DNA from 3 places in the Enterococcus sp. AZ170 genome. Region 2 is predicted to be linked to each of the others. Evidence: predicted binding sites of a transcription regulator. Region 2 holds the regulator's gene; each other region holds the start of a gene.
The links. The regulator CtsR, encoded in region 2, represses protease genes until heat stress. The targets are predictions, from matches to a motif close to TTGGTCAAAAAAGGTCAAANA.
Positions count from the first base shown of each region.

Region 1: a site for CtsR is predicted at 2,803-2,823, ahead of IGJ55_RS05290 (ATP-dependent Clp protease proteolytic subunit). Genes of this name have one in related genera too.
Region 3: a site for CtsR is predicted at 2,038-2,058, ahead of clpP (ATP-dependent Clp endopeptidase proteolytic subunit ClpP). Genes of this name have one in related genera too.

Region 1 covers NZ_CP172947.1:1,083,686-1,090,232, forward strand. Annotated here, with positions in the region: gene IGJ55_RS05280 (MDR family MFS transporter) at 1-678, shown strand, start outside; gene IGJ55_RS05285 (hypothetical protein) at 1,028-2,512, shown strand; gene IGJ55_RS05290 (ATP-dependent Clp protease proteolytic subunit) at 2,895-3,482, shown strand; gene IGJ55_RS05295 (hypothetical protein) at 3,630-4,064, shown strand; gene IGJ55_RS05300 (hypothetical protein) at 4,443-4,604, opposite strand; gene IGJ55_RS05305 (hypothetical protein) at 4,637-4,993, opposite strand; T-box leader at 5,145-5,404, shown strand; gene IGJ55_RS05310 (O-acetylhomoserine aminocarboxypropyltransferase/cysteine synthase family protein) at 5,550-6,547, shown strand, end outside.
Region 2 covers NZ_CP172947.1:3,378,001-3,384,547, reverse strand. Annotated here, with positions in the region: gene IGJ55_RS16190 (hypothetical protein) at 1-276, shown strand, start outside; partial or broken gene IGJ55_RS16185 (DUF2130 domain-containing protein) at 438-1,064, shown strand; gene IGJ55_RS16180 (helix-turn-helix domain-containing protein) at 1,123-1,368, opposite strand; gene IGJ55_RS16175 (CtsR family transcriptional regulator) at 1,579-2,046, shown strand; gene IGJ55_RS16170 (ATP-dependent Clp protease ATP-binding subunit) at 2,051-4,540, shown strand; gene IGJ55_RS16165 (peptidase U32 family protein) at 4,788-5,708, shown strand; gene IGJ55_RS16160 (peptidase U32 family protein) at 5,722-6,547, shown strand, end outside.
Region 3 covers NZ_CP172947.1:2,377,926-2,384,472, forward strand. Annotated here, with positions in the region: gene ilvD (dihydroxy-acid dehydratase) at 1-125, opposite strand, end outside; gene IGJ55_RS11530 (hypothetical protein) at 777-1,292, opposite strand; gene IGJ55_RS11535 (TM2 domain-containing protein) at 1,508-1,984, shown strand; gene clpP (ATP-dependent Clp endopeptidase proteolytic subunit ClpP) at 2,139-2,735, shown strand; gene IGJ55_RS11545 (DsbA family protein) at 2,829-3,350, shown strand; gene IGJ55_RS11550 (hypothetical protein) at 3,369-3,611, opposite strand; gene whiA (DNA-binding protein WhiA) at 3,618-4,553, opposite strand; gene IGJ55_RS11560 (gluconeogenesis factor YvcK family protein) at 4,581-5,579, opposite strand; gene rapZ (RNase adapter RapZ) at 5,576-6,460, opposite strand.

The DNA of each region.
Region 1 (6,547 bases), 1.2 Mb from region 2:
TTAAAAGTGTTTAGCTACTCAACTTTTTCAGTTTCTGTGTTTCTAAGTGCCATTTCTTATATAGCCTTGCTTGGATTTGAATCTATTTTACCAGACTATATTCAAAAGGTTCATCTAGAAAGTCCAATTGATTCGGGGTTGATTTTATTACCTGGAAGTATTGTGATGGGATTAATGAATCCAGTTACAGGAAAATTATTTGATCGATTTGGTGGACGTTTTTTAATCCCGATTGGTTTGACGTTATTGTCTTTAGGGACATTTCCATTTCTATTTATTACTGAGATAACGCCAATTCTTTTCATAGCTATTTTCTATGCTATTCGTTTATTGGGAATATCAATGGTCTTGATGCCAGTGACAACAACGGGAATGAATGCTTTACCCAATGACATGATCAGTAATGGGACCGCAACGAATAATACATTAAGGCAAATTGCTAGCTCCTTTGGGACTGCTGTATTAGTTACGTTTCTATCTAGTCATGCCCAAGCTACTCCTACACAATCATTGGCAATTGGAAGCTCCACACTTGCTATAAAAGAATCATTGGAGGTTACCGATTATCGTCATGCGTTTGCGATGGCTTTTGTTTTTTGTATCGTTGCTTTAATTAGTTCCTTAATTATTTTTCGTAAAAAAGGATCGAATACTAAAAAGAGAGAAAAGAAAGAGTAATCATTTGAATTATTTATAGACGTTTATAAGGAAGTGATAATCCCCACTCTTTCAAAAATGAATTACCGGTTAAACAGATATCTAGTGAAAAAATTAAGTTTTTTTATAGAAATACTTATTACTTTTCTATCTACTCATTTGCGTGTATATTAAAAATTGAAATGAAGTATATTTATTGATAGTGTGATGACTTCCACTCGGCAATAATTAAGTTAGCTATGTTTATGAAATATCTATAACGATAGGCTACTTAATAAAAAAGTTTAGTAGAGTAAGTCATCGCATCTATTTTTAAACTCAATTACTGATAAAATAATTGAGAAATCAACTATGCAAAGAGTGGGAATAGATGTTAGAAAAGTATTTAGAAAAAAATATTTATAGAAAAATTGTTCTTCTTGAAGCACTATACAAATATGAAAAAATTGACATTACGCATTATATAGAAATATTCGAAGCATTTCCAACAACAGTACAAAATGATTTGGAAGATTTAGTTCAGATACTAGATATGTACATATTAAGTTATGAGAAACAAAAAAAATACTTTTATGTAGAATTTAATAAAGATATTCCATTATTTGAAATTCGCAAAATCATCTATCAGCAATCATTATTTCTAAAGACGTGTACCAAATTTTTGGAACAACAGTTTAATTACTTGGATTTAGTAGAAGAAGAATTTATTTCAGTTAGTAAAGCTTATAATTTGAAGAAAAAAGCGGAAGCTTTTTTTTCTGCTTGTCATCTGGACTGTGAAAATGAACGGTTGAATAGTTCAGAATTTGAAACGAGGTTCTTATATTTATACTATCTAACAAAAATTGACATCAATTATGAAACAAATCAGACGATTGAATTTGAAGAAGCGTGCGAGGACATGCTCGATTTGATTGAACACGAGTTTTCAACCAGAGTTTATACGGAAGAAAGTCGTTATTTTATTTTACAAGGAATGAATATTGCCTATTCACGTCAAGATAAAGAAAAGCTTGAATTAGAAGAAAAGGTCATCGTCGATTTAAAAAAACGCCCCATTTTCAAGTTAGTCGAACAAGCATGGAAAAGTTTGAATATGGAGCGCTTTTTACCAGAACATGAAATTGTTTATGTGGTGTCTCTTTTTAATTCTTGTGAGTATTCTTTTAGTCAATTAGAGAATTTATTTGAAGACCATGAGAAATTACGTAGTACGTTTTTAGTTGGTCGTCCAGATATTATTCGACTAATCCAATATTTTGAAGAAGAATTTGATCAAATTTTATTAGGGGATTTTAGTTTTGAAGAAGGGGTTATCCGTTTAACAAGGAATGCTTGGTATAATCATCAAGTTTTAGTCCACGGTTCTTTTTATACGCTGCATCCTAAAAATAAAGAGCTGTTTCAACGAATCGTCAAAGTTTTATTTAAATGGGGACAAGGAATTAAAAATCTTCTTGTAATTGATACAAATTTAATCTATCGTTTTATTGAAGAAGCGGGCCCTATTTTAATGCAAGAAAAACTGTTCTTCCGTTTGAAAATCGTAACCGATTCTGATTCAAAATTTTTACTGTATCAAAGTAAATTCTCTGAATTTAATGTTTTCGATATAGTGGTAGAGAATAAATTTTACCGTTCCATATACGAAGTTGAAGGATATGACCAATCGATTCGTAATGAATATATCTTTTGTGAAGAGGCCCTGATTCCATCGGTGTTAGAAGATCATCCTCATATCATTCCAATCTCTGTAGATATGTTATTAGATCATTCTTTTTTGTTAGTGTGTATGAAGCCTTATCAACACTTTATGGAAGTTCATAATACTTCCTATATTAATGGGGTAAAGTGATAATCTATTTTTACTTATTAGTTGGCAAAAAGACGAAGAATGTTAAGGCAAAGAATGCAGCAGAAGTTTTGTATGGTTTATGACAGATGAGAATCAAATAGATCCAGTGTGACGTCGCCCTGTACCTCACTGGGTTTCTCAGCAATTATCGCGAAGTTACTTCTGATTTCACTAGTAATTCGAATTCCTGGAGTAGGGGATGTGACTCGTAGTGTTATGTCTCAGATAAAAATAAACAATAGATTACTTTTAAGTATCGATGGATCCTTGATGTTTGAAAAATAGTTTTTAAGGTCAAAACAAGTCAAAAAAGTGGACAAATTTTCATATTGCGGTATTATTAATATAGAGATTTAGCTTTAAAATATGGAGGTTAGTCGTGATGAACTATTTAGATGAAAATGAAGAAACAGAAGAAAAACAACAACCAAATGCGTTTATGAAAAAATTGTTTGAAGAGCGAACAATTTTGATTTACGGAGAAATCAATCAAGATTTAGCACGAGAAGTAACATCTCAATTATTGTTGCTAGCTGCAATGGGTGATGAGCCTATCAAAATCTTTATCAATAGCCAAGGCGGACATGTTGAAGCGGGAGATACGATTCATGACATGATCAAATTTGTAAAACCAGAAGTGATCGTGATCGGAACTGGTTGGGTTGCAAGTGCTGGTATTACGATTTACTTAGCTGCTGAAGCGAAGAATCGTTATAGCTTACCAAATACACGCTATATGATCCATCAACCTGCTGGCGGTGTGCAAGGACAAAGTACAGAGATTCAAATTGAAGCCAAAGAAATCATCCGTATGCGTGAACGTGTCAATCGCTTGATCGCTGAAGCGACAGGTCAAACTTACGAAAAAATCGCAAAAGATACAGACCGTAACTTCTGGATGTCAGCTGACGAAGCCAAAGAGTATGGCATGATTTCTAAAATCATCAAAACAAGTGACGAAATTCAATAAAAACATAAAAACTGCAAACAAAAAATCTGTTTGCAGTTTTTTTATAAGAAGAATCAGGGTAAAATTGTATTTTTGCAGATTCTTCTTGTCATCTGCCTATCAAACAGGGTAAAATTGAGTGATTACTAAAAGAAAGTAGGAAAGATTGTGAAACCAAATTTAGGCTATTATGTTCAAAACATCAATGATATTGTTAAAGAAACAGAAGAAGTCGGAGAAAAAATGAACGACTATTACGAGGAAGTTCGTAAAGCAATCGATAACGGCAAAGTAACGGAGTTGGCTCCAGAAAGAATTGCTGAGATTCAACGCATTTTCCAAGATGGCACCAAGGAATATACAATTATGCTTGAAAAAGTAACTCAATTGCGTCCACCTGCCCGTGTTATGGGAATCCATAAGAAATTCGAACGTTCATACATCGAATATTTAGCTGGTTGTAACGAAATGATTTTATCTTTAGATCCGGAAAAAGGGATCGATGTTGATTTGTTCAATCATTCAGAAGAAAAGCAAGATAAAGCAACAGATGACATTTCATTTGCTATCACACGAATGAGCAACCTTTTATTAAATAAATAAAAAAATAAATGGAAAAATGACAAAAAATAGTAAGATTTCATTTTAATTTAATGTTATTTTTAGTAGACAAAAGAAAAAAACTGTTGTATTATATGATCATACCAACAACAACCTTTTTATTTTTCATTTTACTCTTATTGAGTAATACTCCTTTTCCATCGGCCTTTTCCGCCGATGGTTTTTTATTTATACGTTTTTGAAAATAAATATCATATTAATAATATATCTTTATCTTTTTAATTTTAACATACATAATGTTATTTTTTGTCTGTTTTAAGCAAAGAAAAGAGACTTGCTTTTAAAGACATAGAAAAAGATCTAAAACAGAAACATTACAGTCTGTTTTAGATCTTTAGATTTTCATGTGACTATTCCGTATTAATTTTCTACATTACGCACATAATCATCAAAATACTGAATCAGATCAGATTTGATCTTCTGATATTCAGCTTCTGTGTATTCACGTTCTTCAATCGTTCCATTAAAAAATGGAATCTCCAACTCTTCGCGCAAGCGCTCTACGACTTCACTTTGATCCATTTGGGCACCTTCTTTACCTGTTGTCTACTCTATTATAGAACATTAAAATCATTCGTCAACTGTTCAAAAGAATCTTTCATAGCCGTTAACTTATTATAAAGTAGGATGCTATCATCCTCTTCAAGAAAAAAGACCTGCTTCAATTCAAAATAGAAATCTTCAAAGGCTTTAAAAAAGGGGTGAACCTCTGAGGCCGTTAGTTCACTATTACTGTAGTAAAAAACACGTACACTATGATAATAGGTGAAGACTTCATTGATATTTAAAAGAATTCGAGTATCTTCAGGGCGTGGGCGGCTGGTGACTAAATCGTATAAAGTTAAGCTCTTTGTATGGATTTCAGATAAATAAGATAAGAGTATTTCCACTTTTTCATTACTTGCTGACATTAAATCAACCTCCAATTTTCTTAATTATAATAAAAAAGTAGAAGAAAGAGAAATAGGACACTCAATAGAAGAGTAATATTTATAAAAAATGAAAAATAAAGAAAAAAACGTTGACAAAAAAATGAGAATGCTCTAATATTATGACCAATACTAAAACTCATTGAAAAGAAGAGTACACAAGCAGACATTATATCCAGTGAATTGATGTGATCAGTTATTGGAGCGAGAGAGCTTTCGTTTGGTGCAAGAAAGTAATGATCCCTTGTCGAAAATGATCTTGGAGAGGAAAAATCAATTTGATTTTTACGGCAGCTACCGTTAACAAGGCACCAAATCAAGAAGTGATTCGACGTTTGGGTTGAGATGGAAGTGATTTCCAATAAAGGTGGTACCGCGACAGTCGCCCTTTACTAGTATAAAGCTAGTAGGGACGGCTTTTTTGTTCCTTTTAATGAGAATAAATAGAAAGAGGCGGTCATTATGCAAGAAGGTGATATGTGGATTGGCGATATAAAAAAAATCAATAAAATAAAAAATAGAAAAGGAATGACGCATAATGACAAACTCTAACTATCAATTTGAAACGATCCAAATCCATGGAGGACACAAACCCGACAAAGAGACGAATTCTAGAGCCGTACCTATTTACCAAACAACATCTTATACCTTTGACGACACACAAGATGCAGCCGAGAAATTTGCACTATCTAAAGCAGGAAACATTTATACACGCATCACAAATCCGACAACAGCAGTATTGGAAGACCGGTTGAATGAATTAGAAGGCGGTGTTGGAGCGGTAGCAGTAGCTTCAGGAACAGCGGCTGTCACTTATGCAATTCAAAACCTTGCAAGCAGCGGTGATCATATTGTCTCAGCTTCAACATTATATGGTGGAACATTTAACTTATTTGCTCATACATTGCCAGAATTTGGGATCACGACAACCTTTGTTGAGCCAGATCAGTTAAGTAATTTTGAAGAAGCCATCAAAGAAAATACCAAAGCGATTTTTGTAGAAACGATTGGTAATCCAATTACGAATGTTGCAGATTTAGAAGCCATTGCAGAAATTGCACATAAACATGAGTTACCATTGATCGTGGATAATACTTTTGCAACGGCCTATTTGAATCGTCCTTTTGATTTTGGCGCTGATATCGTCGTATATTCCGCAACAAAATTCATTGGTGGGCACGGTGTTGCTTTGGGAGGTGTTATCATTGATTCTGGCAAATTCAACTGGGCAAATGGTAAATTCCCTAAACTTGTTGATCCAGACCCAAGCTATCATGGTTTATCCTATACAAAAGATGTTGGTGCACCAGCTTATATCACACGCTTACGCGTTTCTTTATTAAGAGATACAGGGGCAGCGATTTCACCCTTCAATAGTTTTTTATTGATTCTAGGTCTAGAAACATTATCTTTGCGCATAGAGCGACATGTAAAAAATGCGCAGACTGTAGCGGAATTTTTAAATAAGCACCCGAAAGTTGAGTGGGTTAATTATCCAGGCTTACCGAACAATCAATATCATCAACTAGCAGAAAA
Region 2 (6,547 bases):
TTCCTGTTAGAAGAGATAGACAAGATCTGTAGAAGTAGAAAACAGGCGGCAGACTTTTTTAGATTAAGAAAAAGACAAAATTTGGAAAATGAATATTTAAATTCTTATAGTAAATGGTCGAATATATTTTTAACACTTATGAAGGCAGTGATAGCAGAAAAAGCAAATTTGAAAGATATTGAGAAGCAATTTAAGGAGATCGTTCACTTGGAGAGTGCGATTATTGATATGTTACAAAAAGAATTTGATATATTAGATAGTAAGGTAAGGGATTAATTCAGATATATGAAAGTTACCTGTTGCTACTTTTGTTATAGCGGAATTTTATTTGAGTGCTATTATCAATTTCTTAAACTAGATGGAGGGAAGGGTCTTCTCCTAAGAAATGCGATACTAGGTTTAAGTTATACAAGAGGCTGGTCTAGATTTACATTCGTATTGGCTTCTACAAAGCTTTTAAGGCTAAACAATCTACTAAGATGGTTTGTGAAAGCTTAGAAAAAAAGTGTGAGATAGAGTTAAATAGCCTTTGACGGCATTCCAAAATGTTAAGATTGGCAAGGTCAATGATGTTAAGTTTGGTAGTGAGGATGGCTAAATTTATTGAGAACACGACAAAAATGGAACTGAGATTATTTTTATTATGTTTGAGATGAAAAATGAAGGTGATGAGACTGAAACTAAAAAGAAAAATGAACGCTTTTTCAAAGAATTAGACAAAGATAAAAATGAGAAAAAGGTGAATAGGCTATTCTCGTTTCTATGCTTGAAGCAGATAATGAGCTTTGATAGTAGATGTTTCCTAGGAATATGAAAAAATGTATATGATTCGTCCTCAATTCTTTATTCCGATTATCTCGCTTCTTAGAAATGCTGTACTTAATTTCTTGGAGTATAAGCAAGAAGTAGTTTTTATGCGGGAGCAAAATATAGATATTACTAATTTTGAATAAGAGCAAGATGTACTCCTCTCTTCTGAGAATAATTTGAGAGTGGCAAATAATAATGCTGAGGATTTAACGGTGAAGAAAAAGTTTGATAATATTCATAGAGGAGTGATTTGAGATGAAACTACATAAATTGAATAATAAAAAGCATTTATTACAATCGAACCGCGAGAGGTTAAAATATCTTACTCCTCATCTCAACCCCATTCTTCTTGAGATGTCTGCTGACTGTCTGTCTATGACAACCATATATATCAGCTAGTTCATATATGGTGCAACTATCTTTGTATTTAGCTACTATTTCAGAAATCTCCTTATCAGATAATAGCTTCTGACGAGGTTTACTAGATTTAATATCACAAATTATCTCGTCATATTTCTTCAAATTGTTCTTACAAGAATTACCAGCCTTATATTCCATTATTCTATCAGTAAGGTTTATATCAAGGACCGATAGGGCGATTGAAAGAACAGAGTTTTCACTCTGTTCTTTTTTTCTATTTAAGTTGATTTAGCAGTGAATTACTTGAATGTTTATCTTTTCTTATCAAATTAGGCATTCTCCTTTATTAAACAGTTGAAATTATGTATAATTAAGGTCAGTATTAGTCAAGGGAAAAGGATGAGTGTGATGAGTAATCAAAATACTTCGGATTTAATAGAAGCATATTTAAAGAAGATACTTGAAGAAAGCAGCAAGATTGAGATTCGCAGAGCTGAAATGGCTCATTTATTCAATTGTGTTCCGTCCCAGATTAATTATGTCATTAATACACGCTTTACGATTCAAAGAGGCTATTCAGTAGAAAGTAAACGCGGTGGTGGAGGATATATTCGGATTGCTAAGGTCCAAATTTCTGATAGTGATCAATTACTAAAACAAATTGCCAAGTTTACAGGAAATGAGCTTTCAGAAAAGGATGCACTGATTTTTATACAAAAGTTATATGAAGAAGAAGTAATCACCAAAAGAGAAGGAAATCTGATGCTCTCTGTCCTGGGTAAACAAGTTTTAGGCAAAGCAGGAAAAAGTGAAGAATATTTACGTGCTCAATTGATGCAGTCGTTTTTAGAACGTTTGAGTTACGAGGAGGAATGATAATATGGATGAATTATTTACAGAAAGTGCACGAGCGGTTTTAGCGATTGCACAAGAAGAGGCAAAATATTTTAGGCATCAATCTGTAGGCTCAGAACATTTATTATTGGCACTAGTTCTAGAACCCAACGGTATTGCAGGGAAATCACTGCGCCAATTAAATGCAGATAAGAATGATATTCGTGAAGAAATCGAACATTTAACAGGATATGGAACAGTCAAAGCATATCCTAAAGGAGCTTATTTACCATATTCTCCTCGTGCAAAACAAATTTTTGCTTATGCAGGTGATGAAGCGAAACGATTGGGTGCACCGAATATTGGAACGGAACATATTTTACTAGGTCTACTTAGGGATGAAGATATATTAGCGTCACGTATATTATTGAATCTAGGTTTGAGTTTATCTAAAATGCGTCAATTACTAATGAAGAAAATTGGGATAACTGACCCGCAAATGAGTGGTAATGTTGGACGCCGCCGTAACAATCAAGCTCAAAAAGCAGCACCTAAAGGAACACCAACACTAGACTCATTAGCTCGTGATTTGACAAAATTAGCCCGTGAAAAAGACTTGGATCCTGTCGTTGGGCGTTCACAAGAAGTCAGACGTCTGATTCAAATTTTGAGTCGCCGGACAAAGAATAATCCTGTTTTAGTCGGTGAACCTGGTGTTGGTAAGACAGCGATTGCGGAAGGATTAGCTCAAAAAATCGTCAATGGTGAAGTTCCAGAGGATATGCAGGAAAAGCGTTTAATGATGTTAGATATGGGGGCTTTAGTAGCAGGTACTAAGTATCGTGGAGAATTTGAAGATCGACTGAAAAAGGTGATTGACGAAATTTATCAAGATGGCGAAGTGATTTTATTTATTGATGAATTGCACACGCTGATTGGTGCGGGTGGTGCGGAAGGTGCGATTGATGCATCCAATATCTTAAAGCCAGCTCTTGCAAGAGGAGAGCTACAGACAATTGGTGCCACAACATTAGATGAATATCAAAAATATATCGAAAAAGATTCTGCTTTAGAACGTCGTTTTGCTCGTGTACAAGTGGACGAGCCGACACCAGAAGAAGCTGAAGAAATTTTAAAAGGTCTACGTTCGCGCTATGAGGAACATCATGGGGTGGAAATCACAGATGATGCATTGCATGCGGCTGTTCAGTTATCTGTTCGTTATATCAATTCACGTCAATTACCTGATAAAGCAATTGATTTGATGGACGAATCCTCCGCCAAAGTTCGTTTGGATTTGGCTGATGAACCTTCTGAGGTGAATAGTTTACGCATTGATATTGCTCATTTAGTTCAAGAAAAAGAAGCTGCAATTCAAGCGCAGTCATTTGAAAGTGCAGCAAGATTACGCCAAAAAGAGAAAAAAATGACACGGAAGCTAGAAAATATTCTCTTATTAGAACAAAAAGAAGCTTCTGGCTACGCTAATCGTGTGACTGAAGAAGATGTAGCGAACGTTGTTTCACAATGGACGGGTGTACCGTTACAACAATTAGAGAAAAAAGAAAGTGAACGCTTACTTGAATTAGAAAGTATCTTACATCACCGAGTAGTTGGTCAAGATGAAGCAGTTCAAGCTGTGTCACGTGCAATTCGCAGAGCTCGTAGTGGGTTAAAAGATCCAGATAGACCTATTGGCTCATTCATGTTCTTAGGTCCAACAGGGGTTGGTAAAACTGAGCTTGCAAAAGCGTTGGCTGAAACAATGTTTGGCAGTGAAGATGCCCTTGTTCGTGTCGATATGTCTGAATTTATGGAGAAATACAGCACTAGCCGTTTAATTGGTTCACCTCCAGGTTATGTAGGATATGAAGAAGGTGGTCAGTTGACTGAAAAAATTCGTCAAAAACCATATTCTGTCATTTTACTAGATGAAGTTGAAAAGGCACATCCCGATGTTTTCAATATTTTATTACAAGTATTAGATGATGGGCATTTAACAGATTCTAAAGGGCGTAAGGTCGATTTTAGGAATACTATTTTGATCATGACCTCAAATATTGGCGCAACAGCAATTCGCGATGAAAAAAATGTTGGCTTTAATGTCCAGGATTTAACTAAGGACTATGGCGCAATGCAAAAACGGATCATGGAAGAGTTGAAAAAAGCTTTCCGTCCAGAGTTTTTGAATCGTGTTGATGAAACAGTCGTCTTCCGTTCATTGGATCAAGCAGAAATTCATGAAATTGTGAAGATCATGAGTAAATCGATTGTTCAACGTTTGCGAGAGCAAGATGTGAATGTAAAGATTACGGCAGCTGCAATTGAGGTAATCGGTAAAGTTGGTTTTGATCCTGAATATGGAGCGCGACCGATTCGACGTGCATTGCAAAAAGAGGTCGAAGATCGTTTGAGTGAAGCTTTACTATCTGGACAAATCCATCTAGGTGATAAGGTGACCATTGGCGCAAGTAAAGGTAAAATAACGTTGAATGTCAAATCACCTAAACCTGAACAAATTTTACAAACAATATAATCAATAATTCGCTGTGCAAAACGAATCTGTTTTGTACAGCTTTTTTCAATTGAAGTGGCTGTAGAGTATTGTTTTTGTGAAAAATGAGCGTTAAAATTACTAGAGGCTATTGGAAAGTTTGTGAACCTATGCTACTATGAAACAGTTGTTAGAAGGCTGGTAAATAGAGATGAAATCATATAGAAACTAGCTTTATTTTTCAATTGATACTAATCGGGTCCATTCAGCTTTTAAGGGAGGATACAAAATGATTGAACTTATTGCAACTGCTGAATCAGTAGAACAAGCAGAGGCGTTATTGGCAGTTGGGGTAGACACTTTATATATTGGAGAAGAAACATTCGGGTTACGCTTGCCGACATCATTTTCGCGTGAAGAGCAGCAAAACATTATTGAGATGGCTCATAGAGCAGGCAAAAAAGTGACGGTTGCACTGAATGGAATCATGCATCCGGAGAAAATGAAATTGGTACCTGAGTATTTGAATTTTTTGCAAGAAGTCAAAGCGGATCAATTAACTGTAGGAGATCCTGGTGTTGTATTTGTGATCCAGCGTGATGGAATCGAGATTCCATATATTTATGATGGTGAAACTCTAGTGACCAGTTCCAGACAAATTAATTTTTGGGCGAAGCGTGGCTCGATAGGTGCAGTCTTAGCACGAGAAGTTCCTTTTGAAGAAATGAAAGCAATGAAAGACAATTTGCTAGTTCCAGCTGAAGTGCTTGTATATGGTGCTACATGCATCCATCAATCAAAACGTCCGCTGTTGCAAAACTACTATAATTTCACAAAGAATGATGAGTCAACCAGTAAAGAGCGTGGCTTGTTTATATCCGAACCCAAAAAAGAAGAAACACACTATTCAATTTATGAGGACAGCCATGGTACACATATTTTTGCGGATAACGATGTGAATTTAATTGGAGAACTCGAAAAGCTTCATGAACATAATTACACAAAGTGGAAACTTGACGGAATCTATGCACCAGGAGAAAACTTTGTAGAAGTAGCGAAATTATTCGCAGATGCAAAAGAACAAATCAAAGTAGGTCTTTGGTCAAGCAATCAGGCACAAAAAGCAATTGAACAAATCAAAGCCCTACATCCAGAAAACCGTGGGTTAGATATTGGTTTCTTTGATTTAGATCCAGACGAGATAAAATAAGGAGAAAAAACACATGACAAACGAACGAACACTGAAGCGTCCTGAGGTCTTAGCACCAGCAGGGACGCTAGAAAAACTAAAAACAGCTATTCATTATGGCGCAGATGCAGTTTATATCGGCGGTAACGCATACGGCTTGCGCAGTCGTGCCGGCAATTTTACAAAAGAAGATATGATTGAAGGCGTAGCGTTTGCTAATGAGCATGGAGCAAAAGTTTACGTGGCGGCAAATATGGTCACTCATGAGGGAAATCAAGAAGGAGCAGGGGACTTTTTCCGAGAAATCCGTGATGTTGGTATTTCTGCAGTAATCGTATCTGATCCGGCTTTGATTGAAATTTGTGCAGCGGAAGCACCGGGCTTACCGATCCATTTGTCTACACAAGCTTCAGCTACCAACTATGAAACACTGGAATTTTGGAAAAATGAAGGATTAGAGCGTGTTGTTTTGGCACGTGAAGTATCGATGGACGAAGTGGCAGAAATCCGTAAAAATACGGATGTTGAGATCGAAGCGTTTATCCATGGGGCAATGTGCATTTCTTATTCAGGTAGATGTACGTTGTCTAATCATATGTCAATGCGTGATGCGAACCGTGGTGGTTGTTCTCAATCTTGCCGTTGGAAATATGAGCTTTACGACATGCCTTTTGGTGGAGAACGTACAAGCTTAACGGATAAAGGTGAAGTAGAGGAAGAATTTTCTATGAGTGCGGTCGATATGGCTATGATCCAACACATTCCCGAACTGATTCAAAATGGTGTAGATAGCTTCAAAATTGAAGGCCGAATGAAGTCCATTCATTATGTTTCAACAGTAGCCAATGTTTACAAAAAAG
Region 3 (6,547 bases), 1.0 Mb from region 2:
TAAGAATTACAAATTGCTATAAACGGCTTTTGCATGTCCTTAGCATTTTTCACTTGTCCCGTTGCATAAAGTAAACTTCTGGCGGGTGCAGCTTCAATCCCTTTTTTTATTTGATCACTACGCATTTTTCATCCACTCCAATTCAGTTATCGTCAGTAGCTTTTATTTTGCTGCTTCTGATTCAATTTTTTATTTACTCTGCTTCCTTACATTTTTTTTGAAAAAAAGACATCCCATTGAATAATGGGATGTCTTAGTAAGAATCCCATCTACGAAAGACAAACAGGACTCAAACATCTGCGAAATTTCTCAGTGTTCTAAGTCCTACACGGTAAAATAATGACTAATACGTGATTGTTTTTTGTCTTTTCCATAGTAACGGTCTCCTCATTTTTAAAAATCTATCGTAAAGATTAAAATAGCATGTGATAAATAAAAGCTTTTGTTAACTATAAACCTATTAAATGAGAATGTCAATAAAATTTGATAAAAAGATTCAGAAAATTCTAAAAACATAAGTTCTCTTTTTCTTACTTATGGTTTTTTTCTATCTAACGAATGGAAATTCAATGCTTTTGTTTTTTTCCCGTCGTTTATATTTATAGAATAATCGCTGCCACTCTTGATTTCAAATGAATGGTTAGAGCTTAATCTGGTCGAAGTAGTGTCCTTACTTTTATTTCATTGTTCATCTCATTTTAGGACATGAAAAATCCAATATACGTCTTATCATTTGCAAAAAAAAGACACTTGAAATCCTTCAAGTGTCTACTCTATTATCCTCTTTGAAAATAGTATAAAGGTTTATGTGTCAACCGTTTCATTTGTCTTTTCTTATCTTCAATGATTGAAAGTAGCTCTTCTGAAAAGCTTTCTAAAATCACACGCCCGCCTTTATAAGTACTACCACCCATTGAGATCACTTCATCTGGTGTTAAGATGACTTTTCTATGGGCGATTTTTTTGAAAAATTCTTCAATCAAATATGTTGGTAAGTAAAAATTATTTTGGGCCGAAAAAGATTCTAAATAAATAAAATCATCGATGCTGATATAACAATCGTCCATTGATATAAAATTCACCGACTTGTCTACATAGATATCTCTTTTTTGTAGAATCTCATTGATCTTCTTGTTTAGAAGGTTCAGTGTTTCTATTTCTTTAACAAAATTTTCTAATTCTCGGTAACGGACTGCCTTGCGTTCATCATAAGTGACACGAAGTGCCACGCCTATTGATACAATTACTGCACCAATTAGCACACCAGTCATACCTGCAATAAAAACCACCATTTGGATTCCCTCACTCTTTTCATTCTTGTTTTTTTAGTATAACATACTCTTTCACAAGGACAAAAAAATATGAAAAAAAATATTTATCTTACTAAACTTTTTATTTTTTTTTTAGCATTTTGTTTATTTCCTTTATTTATAGGTCTAGATTACTCATTCAATTGATGATATAATATAGCGGTAGTAATATTATTTGGAGAATTGGGGAAGTTGATATGGGGAAAAAAGTTATTAAGTTAGATTTTGATGATGTTGTTATTGCTAATGAAGATGGAAGCACAACTCGTGCTTTGTATGAGTGGTTTCATTTTAAGCCAGAAGTTGGGGATCAAGTTGATGTATTTGAAGATGGTGACGAATTGATCATCCACAAAGCAGAACAAGCTACAAATACAATAGACAATTTACAAGATAAGATCAATATTAACATTGTGAATGAAAATAACAATACACAGTCCGTTGGCGGCTATGTACAGCATGGTAGAGTTGTTAATAAATGGATTTATTTTATATTAGCCTTTTTCTTAGGTTGGATAGGCATTCATAAGTTTTATTCTGGTTTCACTGGAAAAGGCATTATGTACCTAGTATTCTCTTGGACAGCGATTCCTGCAGTTATTGCATTTTTCACTTCAATCATGACTTTACTTAAACCAGCTGATCAAAATGGAAATATTGTAGTCACTTCATAATACTCAAAAAAGCCTTAGTTTTCTAAGGTTTTTTTATTTAATTTAGTGCATTAAAGTTGACCTTTATTGACCAATACAGTATACTTTTTTTAAGCATTAAGTCTTGCTTTGTGATAAAATGATTTGAAGAGCTTTATTATAGGAGGAATATACTATGAATTTAATACCAACAGTTATTGAACAATCATCTCGTGGAGAAAGAGCATATGATATTTATTCACGATTATTAAAAGATAGAATCATTATGTTAAGTGGTCCAATTGATGATAATGTAGCAAACTCGGTCATTGCTCAGTTATTATTTTTGGATGCACAAGACTCTGAAAAAGATATCTATATTTACATCAACTCACCAGGTGGAAGTGTTTCTGCTGGATTAGCCATCTTTGATACAATGAATTTTGTTAAAGCGGATGTCCAAACTATCGTTCTTGGTATGGCAGCTTCTATGGGCAGTTTCTTATTGACTGCTGGTACAAAAGGCAAACGATTCGCATTACCTAATGCAGAAATCATGATCCACCAACCATTAGGTGGCGCTCAAGGTCAAGCAACTGAAATTGAGATCGCAGCGAAACATATTCTTGATACACGTGATCGCCTAAATAAAATTTTGGCTGAACGTACTGGTCAACCACTTGAAGTCATCGAACGCGACACCGACCGTGACAACTTTATGACAGCTACACAAGCGAAAGAATATGGTTTGATCGATGAAGTAATGGAAAATAGCAGCTCATTAAGTAAATAATGAAAAATGCCCAGAATTTTGGGCATTTTTATTTAAATTGATGATTAAAAGCGCTACACTTATAAGTATAAGAAATGAAAGGATGTTTGTAAAATGGATATTTCAGTTATTGATGCAACAAAAGTTACTACAAAAAATGGTTTAGCTATTGGAAAAGACTCGGCTCCAGTAAAGATGGTAGAATTTATGAATGTTCGTTGCCCTTATTGTAAAAAATGGTTTGAGGAATCCTTTGATTTCCTAAATGAGTATGTCAAACAAGGAAAAGTCCAACGAATTATCAAGCTATTAGACAAAGAAAAAGAAAGCCTACAACGAGGCAATGTCATGCATCATCATATCAATTATGACTTACCTGAAAAAGGGTTGGCTGATTTGAAACAAATGTATGATACCCAAGACCAATGGGGAAATCTTTCTTTAGAAGATGTCGCTGTTTTTGCACAAGATAATTTACAATTGTCTAAAAAAGAAGAACCTGCGATCATTCAAGCAGTAATTCTGGAAGCTGAAGCTGCCAATATCAAATTTGTACCAACAATTATTATTGGTGAGCATATTTTTGATGAATCGATTACTAAAGAAGAATTGATTGGTTATATAGAAGGGAAATAAAAAACGAGACCAAGCTATTTATTTAGGCTTGGTCTCGTTTTCTTTAGAGCTACGGTCAATACTCGATTCCTTAGCTGTTGCAGAATCTTGAATCTCTTTTTCAGCGTCTTCTCCAAAACTCAAAATCTTATCTACATCCTCCTTGCCAAGAAAATTTCCTAGACCTTCTCCGAGTTGCTTGATTTGCCTCATGATAAAATCTTTATCTTCTACGCCCATCATTTCCACCCAACTTTCTGCTATTCTCTCATAGCAATCCATAAAAGGTTACGCACTTTTTTCTCTTAGTTTATCTGCAAATTCATTGATTTTACGAATTCGATGATTGATTCCTGACTTTGAAATAGCACCTGATGGGATCATCTCGCCTAATTCTTTTAAACTTACTTCCGGATACTCTAATCTTAATTCAGCAATCTCTTGTAATTTCCCTGGTAAAGCCGATAAGCCAACTACACTTTCAATATACTGGATATTTTCAATTTGCTTCGAAGCTGCATCGATCGTTTTATTGAGATTCGCTGTTTCACAATTGACTAACCGATTGACTGAATTACGCATATCACGAACGATCCGAACATCTTCAAATTTTAACATTGAATTGGTCGCACCGATCAACGTTAGAAAATCAGCAATTCGTTCAGCACCTTTTAAATAAGAAATATACCCGTTGCGCCGTTCTAACGTTCGAGCATTCAAGTCATAATAGTTCAGCATCTGACAAATATCATCATTATGTTCTTCATAAATAGAAAATATTTCCAAATGATATCGGCTAGTTTCCGGGTTATTAACTGATCCAGAAGCCATAAAAGCTCCTCTTAAATAAGACCTCATTTTTTGTGCATTTCCTATAATTTCGTCCGACACATGAGTGTTAAACATCATACCATCTAAAATGTCTAAATCAGCTAATACACTTTTCGTATCTTGTTTTAATCTTACGATATAGACATTGTTCTTCTTTAGTTTCATCTTTTTTCGTACCAATAATTCCGAACGCACCTCATAATGATCTTTTAAAAGAGAATAGATTCGTCTGGCAATCGCTGCATTTTCTGTTTGAACATTCAAGACGAATTGCTGATTCACGATACTTAGTGAACCATTCATCCGAATCAACGCAGCTAATTCTGATCGAGCATGTTCCCGATGAACTTCTAAGGTCGTTAGTTCTTTTTTTACATCCGCTGCAAAAGACAATCTACCTTCCTCCTTTCTTCTTACTTTTTAATATCTTGGGCCAAATACGATACGGAATAATTCATCTACAACCTTATCCCCGTCATGAAAAACACCGCCGTCACGTAATTTCAAGAAATCTGTCGAAATCACACGACAGCCTTCATCTCTCAAACGCTGAAAATCATGCTCCACCTGAACTAGATATTCATCATAAATCTCCGGATCCATATACCCATCAGGAACATTTTCAGTATTGACCAAAACAGTATCAACAAATTTACTTTTTAAGTGTTCATGTAAAACACAAACATGATCAGCATCAGTAAAATGTTCCGTTTCGCCCTTTTGAGTCATAATATTACAGATATAAACGACTTCTCCTTTTGCATTAATGATCGCATCTCCAATTTCATTGATCACTAAGTTAGGCAAAATACTTGTAAACATGCTACCTGGTCCTAACACGATCATATCTGCCTCTTCGATAGCCTTAACGACTTTCCTAGCAGCTTTTGGTTGCTCATTATCATTCGTGTTAGTCACAAAAACATGATCGATTGTTTTTCGATCAACTGCAATACTTGATTCTCCAACTGCGATAGTACCATCTTTGAAAACGGCATGAAGCGTCAATGGTCTTTCTGATGAAGGATAAATATGCCCGTCAACATGCATCATTTTTGAAAGTAGCTGAATCGCTTCATAGGTACTCCCCCGCATTTCTGAAACAGCCGCAATGATTAAATTGCCAATTGCATGATTAGCAAAATATTTATCTGATTGATCGAAACGATATTGAAAAATATCTTCATAAAGCTGAGGCATATCTGATAATGCGACCAAAACATTACGCAAATCACCAGGAGGCGTCATGTTCATCGATTCTCGGATTTCACCGCTGCTTCCTCCATCATCCGCTACAGTTACAACTGCTGTAATATCCGCACTTTGATTTCGTAGACTTTTTAAAATAACCGGTAAGCCTGTCCCTCCGCCAACAACAACAATCTTGGGTTTTCTAATCCGATAAGTTTTCATTTTCATGAGCGATTTACCGTCTCTTTCCGTTTTCCTTTATCACGATGGGTAATATTCACATGATATTCTTGCCCTAACTCCTTACCGACACGTTCAGTCAGTGCGACTGATCGATGTTGTCCACCAGTACATCCAATGGCAATCGTAATGCTTGATTTTCCTTCTTTTTCATAGCCTGGCATCACGTTTTTCAATAAGTCGATAAAACGAGTATAGAAGCTCTCTGTTTCAGGAAAACTCATCACATAATCATAGACAGATGAATCTTGTCCGGTCAATGGTTTTAATTCTGGAATATAATGAGGATTCGGTAAAAAACGGACATCCATCACAATATCTGCATCGATCGGTAAACCGTATTTGAATCCAAAAGAAACCAACTCTACACGGAATTCGTGCGTATCTCTAGATTTAAATTCACTATTGATTCTTTCACGTAGTTGTCTAGGAGATAAGCTGGTCGTATCTATTACAACTTGAGCATCGCCTTTGATTTCTTCAAGAATTGCCCGCTCTTTCCTGATTCCTTCGGTGATTAAACCATCCATCGCTAATGGGTGCGCACGACGAGTTTCTTTGTACCTAGAAACAAGCTCTTCATCCGTCGCATCTAGAAACATGATCGTAGTATCTATTAAATTCGTATTTTCTAATTCAACCAACATATCTTGAATCTCTCTAAAGAAATTACGGGAACGTAAATCAATCACAAGCGCAATTTTCGTTACTTTTCCAGATTCTTTGATCAACTCCCAAAACTTTGGAATCAAACTTGGTGGCATATTGTCGATACAAAAATACCCCATATCTTCAAAACTTTGAATAGCAACAGTTTTTCCTGCACCACTCATTCCAGTGATTATTACTAATTGTAGATTATCGACCATTTTTAGCACTCCTTAGGAAACATTTTATTAATTATAACATCCCGGGCGTATCAAAGAAAGCTTTTCATAACATTCTTATCTGTGATT